4 regions of the Allobosea sp. GW821-FHT09G06 genome follow, and region 1 is predicted to be linked to each of the others. Evidence: predicted binding sites of a transcription regulator. Region 1 holds the regulator's gene; each other region holds the start of a gene.
The links. Region 1 encodes LexA, which represses DNA repair genes until DNA is damaged. Its sites were predicted from a motif close to TGTTCNNNNTGTGTTCNG; they were not measured.
Positions count from the first base shown of each region.

Region 2: AC07NY_RS02000 (helicase-related protein) is a predicted target of LexA. The motif match lies at 1,501-1,518, and genes of this name have one in related genera.
Region 3: AC07NY_RS17645 (ImuA family protein) is a predicted target of LexA. The motif match lies at 2,061-2,078, and genes of this name have one in related genera.
Region 4: ruvC (crossover junction endodeoxyribonuclease RuvC) is a predicted target of LexA. The motif match lies at 2,478-2,495, and genes of this name have one in related genera.

Region 1 is NZ_JBWKOI010000004.1:165,384-169,591, forward strand. Features, by position in the region: gene AC07NY_RS20005 (ComEC/Rec2 family competence protein) at 1-1,832, shown strand, start outside; gene lexA (transcriptional repressor LexA) at 1,826-2,539, opposite strand; gene AC07NY_RS20015 (molybdopterin molybdotransferase MoeA) at 2,620-3,831, opposite strand; gene moaC (cyclic pyranopterin monophosphate synthase MoaC) at 3,831-4,208, opposite strand, start outside.
Region 2 is NZ_JBWKOI010000001.1:421,319-425,526, forward strand. Features, by position in the region: gene AC07NY_RS01990 (KpsF/GutQ family sugar-phosphate isomerase) at 1-657, shown strand, start outside; gene AC07NY_RS01995 (MerR family transcriptional regulator) at 875-1,294, shown strand; gene AC07NY_RS02000 (helicase-related protein) at 1,601-4,208, shown strand, end outside.
Region 3 is NZ_JBWKOI010000003.1:297,434-301,641, reverse strand. Features, by position in the region: gene AC07NY_RS17650 (Y-family DNA polymerase) at 1-1,280, opposite strand, end outside; gene AC07NY_RS17645 (ImuA family protein) at 1,186-2,046, opposite strand; gene AC07NY_RS17640 (helix-turn-helix domain-containing protein) at 2,312-3,337, opposite strand; gene AC07NY_RS17635 (TonB-dependent receptor) at 3,585-4,208, shown strand, end outside.
Region 4 is NZ_JBWKOI010000001.1:1,184,417-1,188,624, forward strand. Features, by position in the region: gene ruvB (Holliday junction branch migration DNA helicase RuvB) at 1-787, opposite strand, end outside; gene AC07NY_RS05730 (GNAT family N-acetyltransferase) at 811-1,302, opposite strand; gene ruvA (Holliday junction branch migration protein RuvA) at 1,299-1,916, opposite strand; gene ruvC (crossover junction endodeoxyribonuclease RuvC) at 1,942-2,457, opposite strand; gene AC07NY_RS05745 (TSUP family transporter) at 2,621-3,400, shown strand; gene AC07NY_RS05750 (YebC/PmpR family DNA-binding transcriptional regulator) at 3,503-4,208, opposite strand, start outside.

The DNA of each region.
Region 1 (4,208 bases):
GCGACAGCGGCGCGCGGCTCGTCGTGCTGGTGACCGATCTCGCCAATGTGCCCGTTGATCAGCGGCCGAAACGGGTCCGCGTCAACATCCGGCAGGGCTCTGTCGCAGCCGGGGACCATATCGTCGCGACCGCGCGCCTGCTGCCGCCGCCGGGGCCGGCGCGGGCGGGCGGCTATGATTTCGGCCGCGACGCCTTCTTCCGCGGGATCGGCGCCGTCGGCAGCGTTTCCGGCAAGATTGCCCTAGTGCCGGCGCCTTATCCGATGCCGACGCGCTTAGCGATCGACGTGATGATCGACCGCGCCCGCAACGCCCTGACCAAACGCATCGCCGAGGTCGGGGGCGGGCAGGGCGGGGCCATCGCCGCCGCCCTCGTCACCGGCAAGCGCGGCCTGATCACCGAGGCCACCAATAATGACCTGCGTGCCGCCGGCATCTACCACATCGTCTCGATCTCCGGCCTGCATATGGTCCTCGCCGCCGGCACGATCTTCTGGCTGGTGCGCGCGCTGCTCGCCCTGTCGCAGACGGTTGCGCTGCACTGGCCGGTCAAGAAGCTCGCCGCGGTCGCGGCCATGATCGGCGCGACCGCCTATTGCGTCTTCTCGGGCAGCGATGTCGCGACCGAACGCTCGCTGATCATGACGCTGGTCATGCTCGGCGCGATCCTGGTCGATCGCGCGGCGCTGAGCATGCGCAATCTCGCGCTTGCCGCGATGATCGTTCTGCTGCGCGAGCCGGAAGCGCTGCTCGGGCCGAGCTTCCAGATGTCCTTCGGTGCGGTTGCGGCGCTGATCGCCTTCGCCGAGCGCTGGGAGAGACGAGACCGCAGCGAGCCGCCATCGGCATTGCCCTGGCCGCTCGGGCCGATCTGGACGGCGGCGCTCGGCATCCTCGTCACCACCATGCTGGCGACCGCCGCGACCGCTCCCTTCGGAGCCTATCATTTCCAGACCTTCAACCCCTTCGGCCTGCTCGGCAACGCCATGGCGCTGCCTTTCGTCTCGCTCTTCGTGATGCCGGCGGCCGTGTTCGGCGTACTCGCCTATCCGTTCGGGCTGGACTGGCCGGCCTGGGCCCTGATGGGGCTTGCCTCCGACGTCGTGCTCAAGGTGGCGCATTGGGTCGCGACCATCGATCATTCCACCGTGACGGTCGCGGCCTTCGGCTCAGGCGTGCTGGCCTGTTTCGCTGTGGCTTTGCTCTGGCTGACGCTCTGGACCACGGCCTGGCGCTGGTTGGCGGCCGTGCCGCTCATCCTCGGCGTTGCCATAGCCGGCAAGCCGGAGCGGCCCGAGATCCTGATCGAGCGCGACGGCTCGGGGCTGGCCGTGCGCGGCCCGGACGGGCGCCTCGCGATCGCGGGCAAGCCCAGCCGCTTCGTCCTGCAGCAATGGCTTGCCGCCGATGGCGACAGCCGCTCGCCCGAAGATCCTACGCTGCGTACCGGCGTCAGCTGCGACCGGTTGGGGTGTGTCGCGCAGACAGCCGACAAGCGCACGATCTCATATACGCGCGAGCGCCTCGCCATCATCGAGGATTGCCTGCGCGCCGACCTCGTCGTCACCGCCATCCCATGGAGCGGGGCTTGCAAGGCCAGGCTGGTCGAGCGCATGGCGCTATCACGCGATGGCGCGACCTCGCTCTACCGGACGGCATACGGGTGGAGCCGCCACATCTCGGAGCCAAATGCCGCCGAACGCCCCTGGAGCCGCCGGCGCGAGCCGCGCCCGGCGGTGTCGGCAACACCGTCGGCCAGTCAGCCGGCAACGGCGCAGCCTGCATCAGCCTCCGACAGTGAGGCCGATGCCGATGTCGAGCGCCTTCAGTAACGCCGCATCAGGTTGACGAGGCGGCCCTGGATCTTGACCCGGTCGGGACCGAGCACGCGGGTCTCGTAAGCCGGATTTGCGGCTTCGAGCGCGATCGAGGAACCACGCTTGCGCAGGCGCTTCAGCGTCGCTTCCTCGTCGTCGATGAGAGCCACGACGATGTCGCCGGTATTGGCCGTGTCCTGCCTGCGGATGACGACCGTATCGCCGTCGAGAATGCCGGCCTCGACCATCGAATCGCCGCGCACTTCCAGCGCGTAATGCTCGCCGGAGCCGAGCATGTCGGGCGGCAGCGAGACGGTGTGGCTGCGGCTCTGGATCGCCGAGATCGGCGTGCCCGCCGCGATGCGACCCATGACGGGAATGGCGATGGAATGCCGGCTGTCGTCCTCGACGGCTGTGGGCCGAGGCTTGGCGACGCTCGGTTGCGCACCGAGACCACCCTGCACGACGGCCGGGCTGAAGCGTGGACGCGGCTGCGGCGCGCCGAGCCCGTCCGGCATCTTGATGACCTCAAGCGCGCGCGCCCGGTTCGGCAGGCGGCGGATGAAGCCCCGCTCTTCCAGCGCCATGATCAGGCGGTGAATGCCGGATTTCGAGCGCAGGTCGAGCGCATCCTTCATCTCGTCGAAGGAGGGCGGCACACCGCTCTCGCGCAAGCGTTCCTGGATGAAGCGCAGGAGTTCGTGTTGCTTGCGTGTCAGCATGGTCGCCGCCAGCCCCTCAATGCGCAGATTCGAAACAAAGCACGAACACCATACGCGTTCTGCTTGTGTTCTGCAAGCTGCTACCGCAAGGGCAGGATATGGCAGGTATCGCCCTTCTTCGCCGGGGCGGCATGGGCCGGACGGATTGTCAACGCTTGCGCCCGTGCCAGCGTGCCGAGCATCGAGGAATCCTGCCGGTCGAAGGGCGTCGCGACCCAGCCTTCGGGCGTCAGCGTGAGCTCCGAGCGCAGGTAGTCCTCGCGCTCGTCGTTGCCTGGCATGTCGCGGCCGAGAATTGCGGGGATGCTGCGGTCGCGATCGGCATCCGAGATGCCGAGCAGCGCCTCGATCAAGGGCAGCACGAAAAGATGGCCGCAGACGATCGAGGAGACCGGATTGCCCGGCAGTCCGACCACGACCATCCGGCCGAGGCGCCCGGTCATCATCGGCTTGCCCGGCCGCATCGCGATCTTCCAGAAGCCGAGGGTCATGCCGGCGCGCGTCAGCGCTTCCTGCACGAGGTCATGCGCGCCGACCGAGGCGCCGCCCAGCGTGATCAGCACATCGGCATCGGCCTCGCGTGCCTGCGCGATCTTGGCTGCAAGGTCGGTATGATCGTCGCGGGCAATGCCGAGATCGATGACAGTGCCACCGGCCTTCTCGACCAAGGCGGCGAGCGAAAACGAGTTCGAAGCGACGATCTGGTCGCGGCCGACCGGTTCGCCCGGCGCCACCAATTCATCGCCGGTGGCGAGGATCGCGACGCGCGGCTTGCGCCGGACGGGCAAAGTCGGATGCCCCATCGCGGCGGCAAGCCCGAGCGCCGCGCTGTCGAGCACGCGGCCGGCTTGCAGCAGCACGTCGCCTTCGTGGAAATCCAGTCCCGCCGCGCGGAGGAACTTGCCCTTGGCCGGGGGGATGCGGACGCGGATCACCGGGCCGCCGACGCCGTCAGCGTCTTCCTGCATCAGGATGGTATCGGCTCCATCAGGCATCGGAGCGCCCGTGAAGATGCGCACGGCCTGTCCCGGCCCGACCGATCCGTCGAAAGCCCGGCCGGCGGCGGATTCGCCGATGACCGAGAGCGAGACGCCTTCCGCCATCTCGTCGCCGCGCACGGCGTATCCGTCCATGGCGGAATTCGCGAAGGGCGGCTGTGTCCGGAGCGCCTTGACCTCGCCGGCGAGCACCCGCCAGGCGCATTGCGCCAGCGGCAGGGTTTCTGCTCCCGTCGGCCCCGGAATGCTGTCGAGCAGCGCCTTGCGCGCGACGGGGACCGGAGTGAGCGCCATCAGCTAGCTTTTGCCTCGTAATCGCCGGACTGGCCGCCGGATTTGTGCAGCAAGCGGATGTTCTCGATCCGCATCGCCCGGTCGACGGCCTTGACCATGTCGTAGACGGTGAGACAGGCGACCGAGACGGCGGTGAGCGCCTCCATCTCGACGCCGGTCTGGCCCTTCATCTTGACTTCCGCGCGCACGCGCACGCCCGGCAAGGCCTCGTCGATGGCGAGATCGACGGCGATCTTGCTCAGCAGCAGCGGATGGCAGAGCGGGATCAATTCATGCGTGCGCTTCGCCGCCATGATGCCGGCGAGGCGCGCGGTGCCGAGAACGTCGCCCTTCCTGGCGTTGCCGTCACGCACGATCGCGATCGTCTCCGGCGCCAT
Region 2 (4,208 bases), on a different contig from region 1:
GTCGAGCTTGCCGCGCTGGTCGGCTACACCCGCCGCTTCCGCGTCGGGCTGATCGCGATGACCGCCAATGCTGAGAGCACGCTGGGCAAGGAAGCGGATATCGCGCTCGTCCTGCCCAAGGCGACGGAGGCCTGCCCGAACGGGCTTGCGCCGACGACCTCGACGACGATGCAGATGGCGCTCGGCGATGCGCTGGCCGTGGCGCTTCTGGAAGCGCGCGGCTTCTCGCGGCAGGATTTCTTTGTCTATCACCCCGGCGGTAAGCTCGGCGCACAGCTCAAGACGGTCGAGAGCATCATGCATCGCGGGGCCGACCTGCCGCTGATCGGGCTCGACACGCTGCTGCCGGACGTCATCGCGATGATCTCCGACAAGGGTTTCGGCTGTGCCGTGGTGATGGATCTGGACGGCAAGCTCGCCGGCGTCGTCACCGATGGCGACCTGCGCCGCAAGGCGGCGATGGGCGGTGGCGCCTCGCTCAGGGCGCGTGACATCATGACCGCGAACCCGCGCCGCATCGGGCTCGATACGCTCGCGGTCGAGGCGCTGGAACTGGTCAATCGCAGCCGGATCACGGCGCTGATCGTGGTCGACGGTGAAGACCGCCCAGCCGGGCTCGTCCATGTCCACGACCTGCTGGCGATGGGCGTGGCGTAATTTCGCGCGTCATGCTCGGGCTTGACCCGAGCATCTCATGACGTTCAGGCAAGGGAGCTGCGTCCGGCCCGTCATTCTCGGGTCTGCGCTTCGCTTCGCCCGAGAATGACGGCGGGACGGGCGCCCGCTCTTGCCATGTGGCTGTCAGGATCTATCTAAAGCTCTAGAAACTATAGATCTGGAGGATGCCATGACCGTTGCCGGCAAGCTCGAACGCGTGATGCCGATCGGAGCGCTCGCCGATCGCACCGGGGTCAAGGTCGAGACCATCCGCTATTACGAGCAGGTCGGGCTCCTGCCGCCGCCGGAACGCTCCGAGGGCAACCAGCGCCGCTATGGCCGGCGCCACGCCGAGCGGCTCGCCTTCATCAAGCACGCACGCGATCTCGGCTTCGCGGTCGAGAATATCCGCACTCTGCTGAAGCTTTCCGACACGCCCGGCATGGCCTGTGACGAGGCCCATGCGATTTCGGTCGCCCATCTCGACGAGGTTCGCGACAAGATCGCGAAACTGCGCTCGCTGGAAAAGGAACTGGAGCGGATCGCGACGACCTGCTCGGGCGGCGTCGCGGCCTGCGACTGCGCGATCATCGAGGCGCTGGCCGATCACGGCCAGTGCGACCACGCCCATCATTGAGGCGCCCGCCCACCCCCAAAATCTGCCTTGCCTCTCGTCTCCGGGGCGAAAAGGCTTAAATAGGTTCCTGCCGGGCGGCGTTGAGTGCCGCCTCGCCACGCCAATCCGGGAGGGCGCGATGACGACATGGCCCATGCCGCCGGGGGACGGATTCCGAAAAGGGAACAAAACCCGATTCTGCCGGAGTCAGCGATTCGGCCCCGCTTCGTTCCAGACTCGTTCTTGTCGGGTCCGCTTCTAGGATCTGCATCAACCCCGTCCACGCTCCCGCCCGCATGGGCGGGCGAGAAGATCGGCTCCTTCGCCTTGCTTCCTTTCCGTTCGCTGCCGCCCGCTGCCCGCGCCTATAGCGTCACGGCCGTGCTGGGCCCGACCAATACCGGCAAGACCCATCTCGCCATCGAGCGCATGGTCGCCCACCCCACCGGGATGATCGGCCTGCCGCTGCGCCTGCTGGCGCGCGAGGTCTATCAGCGCGTGGTCGACAAAGTCGGCCCCGAGGCCGTCGCCCTCGTCACCGGCGAGGAGAAGATCAAGCCGGAGCGGCCGCGCTTCTGGATCTGCACGGTCGAGGCGATGCCGCGCGATCTCGCGGTCGATTTCGTCGCCATCGACGAGATCCAGCTCGCCTCCGATCTCGACCGCGGCCATGTCTTCACCGACCGCCTGCTGAACCGGCGCGGCCGGGCCGAAACCATGCTGATCGGCGCCGCGACGATGCGCCCGCTGATCGAGCAGCTCATGCCCGGCGTGAACGTCGTGACGCGTCCGCGCCTGTCGCAGCTCACCTTCGCCGGCGACCGCAAGATCACGCGGCTGGCGCCTCGCTCGGCCATCGTCGCCTTCTCGGTCGAGGAGGTCTATGCGATCGCGGAGCTGATCCGCCGGCAGAAGGGCGGGGCGGCCGTGGTGCTGGGCGCGCTCTCGCCCCGGACCCGCAATGCCCAGGTCGAGCTCTATCAGTCCGGCGATGTCGATTATCTCGTCGCCACCGATGCGATCGGCATGGGGCTCAATCTCGACGTCAACCACATCGCCTTCGCGGCGGACAAGAAATTCGACGGGCATCATTACCGCAAGCTCAATCCCGCCGAGTTCGGCCAGATCGCCGGGCGCGCCGGACGGCATCTGCGGGACGGCACCTTCGGCACCAGCGGACGCTGCCCGCCTTTCGACGCCGAACTGGTCGAGGCGATCGAGAATCACCGCTTCGAGCCGATCCGCCAGATGCAATGGCGCAATTCCGATCTCGACCTGCGCTCGGTCGGTGGCCTGCTGAACACGCTGAATCTTCAGCCGTCCGAGCAGGGGCTGACGCGGGCGCTGATCGCCGAGGACATGACGACGCTGGAGGTGCTGGCGCGCGACCCGGAGATCGCGAGGCTGGCGCAGGGCCGCGCCGCGGTCGAACGGCTCTGGGAGGTCTGCGGGCTGCCGGATTATCGCAAGATATCCCCGATGCAGCATGCCGATCTCGCGTCCACGCTCTATCTCAGGCTGATGCGCCATGGCCGGCTCGATGCCGACTGGTACGCCGCTCAACTGGCCTCGCTCGACCGCACCGATGGCGAGATCGATACGCTGTCCGCGCGGATCGCACAGGTGCGGACTTGGACCTATGTTGCGAACCGTCCTGACTGGTTGCCTGATCCAGAGCATTGGCAGGGCATGGCGCGTCTTGTAGAGGACAAGCTGTCGGACGCTCTGCACGAGCGGCTGACCCATAGATTTGTCGATCGGCGCACCAGCGTGTTGATGCGCCGCTTGCGGGAGAATGCGATGTTGGAGGCTGAGGTCACCGCGACGGGCGACGTGCTCGTCGAGGGCCAGCATGTGGGAATGCTGCAGGGCTTCCGCTTCACGGCGGACCCGAAGGCCGGTGGGTCGGAGGTCAAGGCCCTGAACCTGGCGGCGATGAAGGCGCTCGGTTCGGAGATCGAGGCCCGGGCGGCGCGCGTCGTGCTGGCGGGCGACGATGCCTTCGTGCTGTCGCATGACGGTCTGGTGCGCTGGACCGGTGAGCCTGTCGCGCGTCTCACCGCCGGTGAGAAGGTTCTGGAGCCGCGCTTGCGCCTGCTGGTGGAAGAGCATCTCGGCGGTCCCGCGCGCGAGCAGGTCGAGGGCCGGCTCAATCTCTGGCTGAAGAATCATGTCACCAAGCTGCTCGGCGCCGTGCAGGTTCTGGAGGCGGCCGAGAACGTCACCGGTATCGCGCGCGGCATCGCCTATCAGGCGGCCGAGGCGCTCGGCGTGCTGGAGCGTTCCAAGGTTGGCGAGGAGATGAAGGCGCTCGACCAGGAAGGCCGGGCGGCCTTGCGCCAGCTCGGCATCCGCTTCGGCGCTTTCCACATCTATATGCCCGCGCTGCTGAAGCCTGCGCCACGCGCGCTCGCCGCCCAGCTCTGGGCGCTGAAGCATGGCGGGCCGGAGACGGCCGGGCTCGACGATATCGCCCATCTCGCGGCCTCGGGCCGCACCTCCTTCCCGGTCGACAAGGCCGTGCCGAAGGGGCTCTACCGTGCTGCCGGCTACCGCGTCTGCGGCGAGCGGGCGGTGCGCGTCGACATCCTCGAGCGCCTTGCGGACCTCATCCGCCCGGCGATCGCCTATCGTCCCGGTGTCACGCAAGGTACGCCGCCCGTCGGCGCCGCCGATCAGGACGGCTTCGTCGCCACCGGTGCGATGACCTCGCTCGTCGGCTGTGCGGGCGAGGATTTCGCCTCGATCCTGCGTTCGCTCGGCTATGTCTCGGTCAAGCGCCCGGGACCGGCGATCACCGTGCCGCTGGCGGTGCCCCCGGCCGCGACCGCGCCGGCTCAGCCTGTCGCCGCTGCTGAAACGGAAGCGGCTTCCGCTGAGGGCGATGCCGTCGAGGCGACCGCCGACACCGAGGGCCCGAGCGAGCCGGCGACCG
Region 3 (4,208 bases), on a different contig from region 1:
GGTTCGAAAAGCTGGAGCGGGCGGGCCGGCGGTTCCCGTGGCTCGGGCGCTGACCAAGGCGTTTCCGGCAATGGCGCGGCGGCCGAAAGCGCTTTCGCGGCACGCACGGGATGATGCGTGTCCTGTGCCGCGAAGCGCAGAACCCGGTCGCGGCCGAAACGGGTGACGAGCCGATCGACCAGATCGGCAACCGCCTCCTCCTCGACCGCGCGACCATCGAGACTGTGCTGGGGCGTGTCGAGCGGTTCGCAGAGCGGCACGGCGAGCTTGATCGCGTCGAAGCCGAATCCGGGATCGAGCGGATCGGCCAGGGTCTCGACGCGCTCGCGATAGAGCCTGAGCAGCGCTTTCGCATCGCGCGAGGGCCGGCCGGTCTCGATGGCAAGGCGGCGCACCGCGCCGTCGCTGCGGAAGAAGCCGAGTTCGAAGACGCGCCCGCCCTCGCCCCGCGCTTCCAGCACCCGCGCCGCCTCCCCGATCAACCTGACGACCACGGCTTCGAAGCTCGCAGTGTCGGCGAAGGGTTCGGCGAAATGGCGCTCGACCACGCAATCGGGCGGTGAGCGCAAGGGCGTGATGCGGCGGTCCTCATGGCCGAGAATGCGCCGGAGCTTGACCGCCAGCGCCTCGCCGAAGCGGGCGGAGAGCGTTTCCGAGGGGCGCTCAGCGAGATGATCGAGCGTCTTGAGGCCGGCGCGGGAGAGGGCGATCACGGTCTCGGCGTCGGTATCGAGCGCCGCGGTCGGCAGCGCGCGCAACAGCGCCTCTTCCTGTCCGGGCGGGACGATGCCGCCACGGCCGTGTCGGGCGCAGGCGCGGGCGGCGTCGGGCGTGCCGGCAATGGCGGCTTTCAGCTTGAGGCCGCCGCGCTGCATGGAGCGCCCGGCAAGGTTGCCGAGCCCTGCCTCGCCGCCGAAGAGATGGGCGCAGCCGGTAATGTCGAGCATCAGGCCATGCGGCTCGTCGAGCGCGACCAACGGGGTGAAACGGTCGCAGAAACCGGCAAGCGCTTCGAGGAATTCTCCGTCCGCCTGCGGCTGCGCCTCCAGCGCGACGAGATCGGGAATGCGGGCACGGGCATCGGCCAGGGTCATCCCCCGCGTCAGGCCGAGGTCGACGGCGCGCAGGTCGCAATCGACAAGGCGCAGGGCGCTGCCCTGCATCTCGGTCAGGACATGCGGCTTCTCAGCCGGCGCGCCGGAGGCCGGAATCGCGCCCGTCCGCCGCAACCTGTCCGTCGCCAGATAGGGGAACCAGAGGGCGAGATAGCGGCGCGGCATGGTCTGTCCGGGAAGCCGACTTGTCGGGTCGGTCGAAAAGGCTGCGTTCCGCAAAGCAATGTCGGTCACGGTCCCACTCCACACGCCACTCACGCTCGGCCGCGCCGCCGCGCTGGCGCAGCAATCTCAGGGCGAAGGCCGGTGCGCCCGGCGCATTCGCCTCCAATGCCCGCGAGGCGAGCGCCCTCACCTGCCAGCGCGTGCGCGCCGCGCTCGGCGCCTCGGCCGCCGCGACGCGCAGCAGCAGCACCGGCACGCCCGAGGCTTCCGCCGCCAAAGCGAGGCGGCGGCTCGCCGTCAGGTCGAAAGGGCGCGGCTCGCCCCAAGGCTCGATCAGCACGGCACTGAGGGCGGTACAGCGCGCCGCCTCGGCCCCGGCCCGCAGCACGCCCTCGCCGTCGCGTGCCCGCACCAGCAGCAGGCGCGCCGGATCGAGGCCGAGCTCGTTCAGCCCCGGCGCATGCAGCCGCCCGGCCTCGGCATCCACGAAATCCTGCCGCGCCCAGAGAATGGTGCGGCCTGCCTCTCCCTCAGCTTCCCCCGCCCGCAGTGCGAGGCCGAGCGCGAAGCCGGTCGCGGCAGCGAGGTCGGCGACCTCGGCAGCGTAGATCTCGTGCAACGCCGCCCTTGCGAGCCCGCCGTTCAGTACCTCGTCCAGACCGGGCACGCCCAGGCCGATCCGGCCGGCCGCGACCGGGCCGCTCCGCAGGGCGGCTTCAGCGAGGCTGCGGCGCAGGTCGGACAGGGTCGGTGCGGTCTCTGGCATGGGAGCACGATAATTGTTCTCTCTTTGTTCTTTTATAGAACGGCCCCCGCCGGAAGGCGAGTCGAGTCTTCCGGCCGTCCCCATGCCCCTGCCAAAGGGTGACGCGGAGGGGAGGCTGTTTGGACATTCCCAGAGCCCTCATCCTGAGGGGCGTCGCAGGCGCCTCTCGAAGGATGCTCCAGGAGGCTCCGGAACCATCTGGACCATCCTTCGAGACGCCGCTTTGGGGCTCCTCAGGATGAGGGCTGAGTTTTCAAACGAGCTCTCAGCCCTCGCCGCTGACGGCCTGGGCCTTCACTTGCGAAGGCGGCCGGCCGAAGCGCTTGCGGAAACAGCGGTTGAAATAGGAGAGATCGCCAAAGCCGACCTCATAGGCGACGGTGCTGATGGTAAGCGCCGCGCCTTCCGCCGTGACCAGCCGGTGCCAGGCCCGGTCGAGCCGGCGCTCCAGCACATAGTCGGAGAAGGTCCGCCCCTCCGCCTCGAACAGCTTCTGCACGACGCGGGCGCTGATGCCATGCAAGGTCGCGATCATCTCGACGCCGAGATCGCGCCGCTCCAGCCGCGCCTCGATATCGGCCTTGATCGCGGCGAGACGGCCGGCTCGACGATCCGCCATCGCGGCCGGCGCCGCAGGCTCGCGGTCCGCGAGGGCGGCGCCGATGAGATCGTGGACATGGCCCTTGGCCAGAGCCTGAAGCTCGGCGGAGTTCAACGGCAGCAAGCCGCGCAGCAAGAGCGCGCCGTAATGCGCCAGCGCCTGCAAGCCCGGGTTCGAGCGCGGGATGATCTGCATCAGCCCGGCATTGTCGATGAGCGAAGGCAGCAGGGCCGAGTCCAGCTCGATCACGTCGATGCGACCGGGCTGGGCCAGCACGAATTCGGTCGCCTGGTCTAGAGCGAGCGCCGCTGCCTCGCGAGCACGCAAGGCGATGCGCCGGTCGCCTTGGCGGATCACCACCCGCGCCTCGGCCGGCCGAATGAGAATGTAGCGCACGCCCTCCCCGATTCCATCCGGCTGCCAGATCCAGTGCGAAGCCGGGGCGAAGCAGGAGCGCAGGCCGATATCGGGGCGCGTGGTCAGGACGCAGCGCGCGTCGAAAGGCAGAGGCAGGTCGGGCGCAGCGGCTTCGCGGGCAACGTTACGGCCAAGGATGCGCCGCGAGAGCGTGCTCGCCTCGTCGCGGCCGACCTCAGCGGAGACCAGCCAGAACGGCACGAAATTCCGCGTTTCCGGCGCCCCTTCCCGGCCGGGGCGTGTCGCGACAGCCACATCTCCCGTTTTCGACACCGGATTCGTCTCAGTCCTATAGCGCGTTCGCGGAAGTCCAAGCTTAGACCGCAGAAACATCATTACAGCAACAACTGAAATCGATCACGACGCCTACGGAAGATCACATCCGTAATGAAATCAAGCTACTTTACTATAATTCTAAACAACGAATTCTGAAATACCCCAAGTAATCCGCCATCAGAACGGCATCGGCTCCCTGCCCAAGACATGAGCAGAGCCGCAGCCGGCGCCGCCAGGTAGAACCATGACCAGACCGATCAGCCTCGCCACCAGCCTCGTGGCCCTCCTCGCCTCCTCGATGGCGGTCGCGCAGGTTTCGCCACAGTCCGGAAGCCCTGCAGCAGCGCCGGGCCGCGCCGCGTCCGCGCCGGCCACGATCGATCTCGACACGATCACGGTGACCGCCGCCCGTGCCGAGCGCAGCACGGCCGAGACGCCGCAATCCGTTCAGGTCATCGACCGGACGGAGATCGAGCAGCAGATGAAATTCAGCCCCAATGCTGCTGCCGCGCTCGGCAAGCTGGTACCGGGCTATTCGATGTCGACGCAGACGGTTTCCAGCGCCTCGGAGAATTACCGCGGCCGCGACCTCCTGGTGATGATCGACGGCGTGCCGATGAACACGCCGCTGCGCGACGTCTCGCGCATCCTCTCGCTGATCGATCTCAACACGGTGGAGCGGATCGAGGTGGTTGCCGGCGCCTCCAGCCTCTATGGCGCGGGCGCCACCGGCGGCACGGTCAACTTCATCACGAAGAAGGCGGCCGAGGGCAAGCCGCGCGTCACGGTCAACACCGCGATCCGCGGCTTCACCCAGAATATCGGCCGCTCGCTGGCGCCGGAAGCCTCGGTCACCGTCTCCGGCAAG
Region 4 (4,208 bases), on a different contig from region 1:
CGGTAGTGAGATAGCGCCGGTCCATCTGGTCGAGGCCGATGGCGTCGACATCGAGCAGGGAGAGCGCCTTGTCGGCGACCTTGCGGGTGACGATCGGGTCGCCGTCGACGATGGCGAAGTCGCGCACGCGCCGGAGCAGGCGCCCGGCGATGCGGGGCGTGCCGCGGGAGCGCTTGGCGATCTCGTTGGCGCCGTCGTCGGACATCGGCACGCCGAGCACACGGGCGCCGCGCGCGACGATGCCCTGCAATTCCTCGACCGTGTAGAACTGCAGCCGGATCGGGATGCCGAAGCGGTCACGCAGCGGCGTGGTCAAAAGGCCGGCGCGGGTGGTGGCGCCGACGAGCGTGAATTTGGGCAGGTCGATCTTGACCGAGCGGGCGGCGGGGCCTTCGCCGATGATCAGGTCGAGCTGATAATCCTCCATCGCCGGATAGAGGATTTCCTCGACCGCTGGGTTGAGGCGGTGGATCTCGTCGATGAAGAGCACGTCGCGCTCTTCGAGATTGGTGAGCTGGGCGGCCAGGTCGCCGGCCTTGGCGATGACCGGGCCCGAGGTCGAGCGGAAATTGACGCCGAGCTCGCGCGAAACGATCTGCGCCAGCGTGGTCTTGCCGAGACCGGGTGGGCCGACGAAGAGGACATGGTCGAGCGCGTCGCCACGGCTCTTGGCGGCGTTGATGAAGACCTGGAGATTGGCGCGCGCCGCCGCCTGGCCGGTGAAATCGGACAGAGACAGAGGACGCAGCGAGGTTTCGCTGTCGTCATCGCGGCGTTCGGCCGTCATCAGGCCGGAGCGTTTGGGTTCGCTCACAGCGCGATCTCCAGCTCGATGGCGTCGTGGATCGGAATGTCCTTGTACCCCGTCTTGATGATATCAGGCACGACCGAGCGGTAGTGGTCGATCGCCTCGATATAAAGCCCCGAGAGGCGAAAGCCGCGGCGCTGGTAGAAGGTCATGCCGGGCATGTTGTCATTGGTCAGCATGGCCTTGAGCCTTTTCGCGCCGGCCTTGCGCGCGGCGAAGATCACGGCGTCGAGCATCTGGATCGCAACGCCTTCGCCGGGTTTCAGCGAATGGAGCGCGCAGAGATAGGCGCTGTCGCCCCGCACGGTCCAGCTTGCCAGTGCCGCCGTCTTGCCCGAGCCGTCGAACAGGCCGAGCGCGTCGATCTCGGCGACATCGTAGACGTGCAGGTCGATCATCATGCTGTGCGAGCCCCAGCTCGCCAGCATGATGCGGCACAGCTCGGTCTTGTCGGTGACGACGCGCAGTTGAAGCTCGTCGGGCGCTTCGCTCACTTCGCCAGTTCCTTCAGGCCCAGCTTGATGAGCTGGGCCGTGCCGGCCCCATCGCCGGCGGCCTTGGCCGCAGCCGCAACCGCTGCCACCGCCTGCGCCTGAGGATAGCCGAGATTGGCGAGCGCCGACACGGCGTCTGCGATCGGTTGAGGCAGCTTGCGGTCTTCGAGCGCGCCGGCGAGCTGGGCGACGCCCGGATCGATATGGCCGAAGGCCGGGGCCTTGTCCTTGAGCTCGGCGCAGAGGCGCTGTGCCAGCTTGGGGCCGACGCCGGGCGCGCGGGCGATCGCGGCCTTGTCGTTGGTGGCGATAGCGGTGGCGAGCCCGCCCGGATCGAGCGTCGAGAGGATCGCAAGCGCGACCTTGGCGCCGACGCCCTGCACGACCTGCATCAGGCGGAACCAGTCGCGCTCATTGTCAGACATGAAGCCGTAGAGGCGGATCGCATCCTCGCGGACATGGGTCTCGATCGAGAGCGCGGCCGCCTCGCCCGGCTGGGGCAGGCGCTGGAGCGTGCGCGCCGAGCACTGCACGACATAGCCGACCCCCTGCACGTCGATGATGACGTGGTCCTCGCCATAGGAATCGATCAGGCCCTTGAGCTTGCCGATCATCGTCTCGTTCCCCCGGCCGTCTCGTTCAACCCGCCGCTCGCATCTGCGCGACCAGCGCCTTCATGCCGCGATGCTGGGCATGGCAGATCGCGACGGCAAGTGCGTCCGCGGCATCGGCCGAGGAGGTCTCGGCCTTGGGCAGGAGCACGCGGATCATCGCCTGGACCTGCTTCTTGTCGGCATGGCCGACGCCGACCACGGTCTTCTTGACGAGGTTGGCGGCATATTCCGCGACATCGAGCCCGGCGAGCGCCGGTACGACCAGCGCGATGCCGCGGGCCTGGCCGAGCTTCAGCGCCGATTGCGGGTCGCGGTTGATGAAGGTCTCCTCGACGGCGGCCTCGTGCGGGCGATGCGCGGCGAGGACCTTGTTCAGGCCTTCGTGCAATTGCCGCAGGCGCTGGCCGAGCGACAGGGTGCCGTCGCTCTCGATGCAGCCGCAGGCGACGAAGGAGAGCTTGCTGCCTTCCGAGATCACGATGCCCCAGCCGGTTTTCCGGAGGCCGGGATCGATGCCGAGGATGCGAATCGGAGGTGCCATGACGGGCTCAACCTAGCGGATGTTTCGGATTTGTCCCGCGCCGAGACGGGCGACGGGACGGGGCGGGATGAATTCCCCTGATCGATGACATCAAAAAGGAAAGTTGTTCTTGCTGCCGGCCTGCGGGCATGGTTCGCCGCATCTTTCTTCTCCAGCCGGCTCCATGTCCTCGATCCTGTCTTCCTTCATGCCCGGCGTCTCGGCCTCCGGCATCGCCGTCCTGCTGGCCGCGACGCTGCTCGGCGGGCTCGTGCGCGGCTTCACCGGCTTCGGTTTCGCCATGGTGTTCATGCCGCTGGCCTCGGTCGTGTTGGGGCCGGTAGCGGCGCTCGGCCTGATCTGGTTCATCGACCTGCCTTATGCGCTGCCGATCGCGGCGCGCAGCGCCCGGCAGGCGGAATGGCGCGAGATCCTGCCGCTGCTGCTGACCGCGACGCTGGCGCTGCCGGCCGGCATCTGGCTGCTGATCTGGCTCGACCGCGAGACGATGCGTTGGGTGCTGGCCTTGCTCGTGCTGATCGCGGTCGCGCTGATGGCGTCGGGCTGGCGCTATCACGGGCGGCCGACGATTCCGCTTTCGCTCGGGGTCGGGGCGCTGTCCGGTCTGTTCAACGGCATGGCCTCGATCGGCGGCATGCCGCTCGCGGTGTTCTGGCTCGGCGCGCAGCGCAACGACCGGCACAAAACGCGGGCCAACCTGCAGGCCTTTTTCGGCGTTTCGACGCTGATCAGCGGCACGGTCTTGTGGTGGAAGGGAATTCTGACCGGCGGCGCCTTGCTGATGGCGGTGCCGCTCTTCGCCGTCTACGGCATCGGGCTCTGGGCCGGAACGCATGGCTTCCGGCTGGCCTCGGAGGAGACTTTCCGGCGCGGGGCCTATCTGGTGATTTTTCTCAGCGCGCTGATCAGCCTGCCGCTCTGGGATGTCGTGATCGGGCGGTAGGAGACGTCGCGGGCATCCGCGTTCTCGACGCCATATCGAGGCCGCAAAAACGCAAATGGCCGAGACGGGCCCGGCCATGATGCGGAAGGTGCTGGCTTCGGCTCAGGCGCTGAGCTTGGCCATGATGTCGTCGGCGATCTCGAAATTGGCGAAGACGTTCTGGACGTCGTCGTCGTTGTCGAGCGCTTCCATCAATTTCATCATCGAGGCCGCCTTGTCCTCGTCGAGCGGAGCGGAAGTCGTCGGGCGCCAGACGGGTTTGGCCGAGGCGGGAGCACCCAGCGAAGCTTCGAGCGCCTTGGAGACCTCGTTCAGCGCGTCGAAGGCGCAGAGGATGGTGTGGCCGTTCTCGTCCGAGATCACGTCGTCGGCGCCGGCTTCGATCGCGGCTTCCATCAGCTTGTCGGCGTCGCCGGCCTCCGGCGGATAGCTGATCTCGCCGACGCGGTTGAACATGAAGGAAACGGAGTTGCTTTCGCCCAGCGCGCCGCCCGACTTGGTGAAGTAGGAGCGCACGGCGGAGGCGGTGCGGTTGCGGTTGTCGGTCAGCGCCTCGACGATGACGGCGGCGCCGCCCGGGCCGTAGCCCTCGTAGCGGACCTCATCATAGTTGTCGCCTTCGCCGCCGGCCGCCTTGTTGATGGCGCGCTGGATGTTGTCCTTCGGCATGTTCTCGGCGCGCGCGGCGAGTACCGCCATGCGCAGGCGCGGGTTCATGTTGATGTCGGGCATGCCCATCTTGGCGGCGACGGTGATTTCGCGGGCCAGTTTCGAGAACAGCTTGGAGCGCACGGCATCCTGCTTGCCC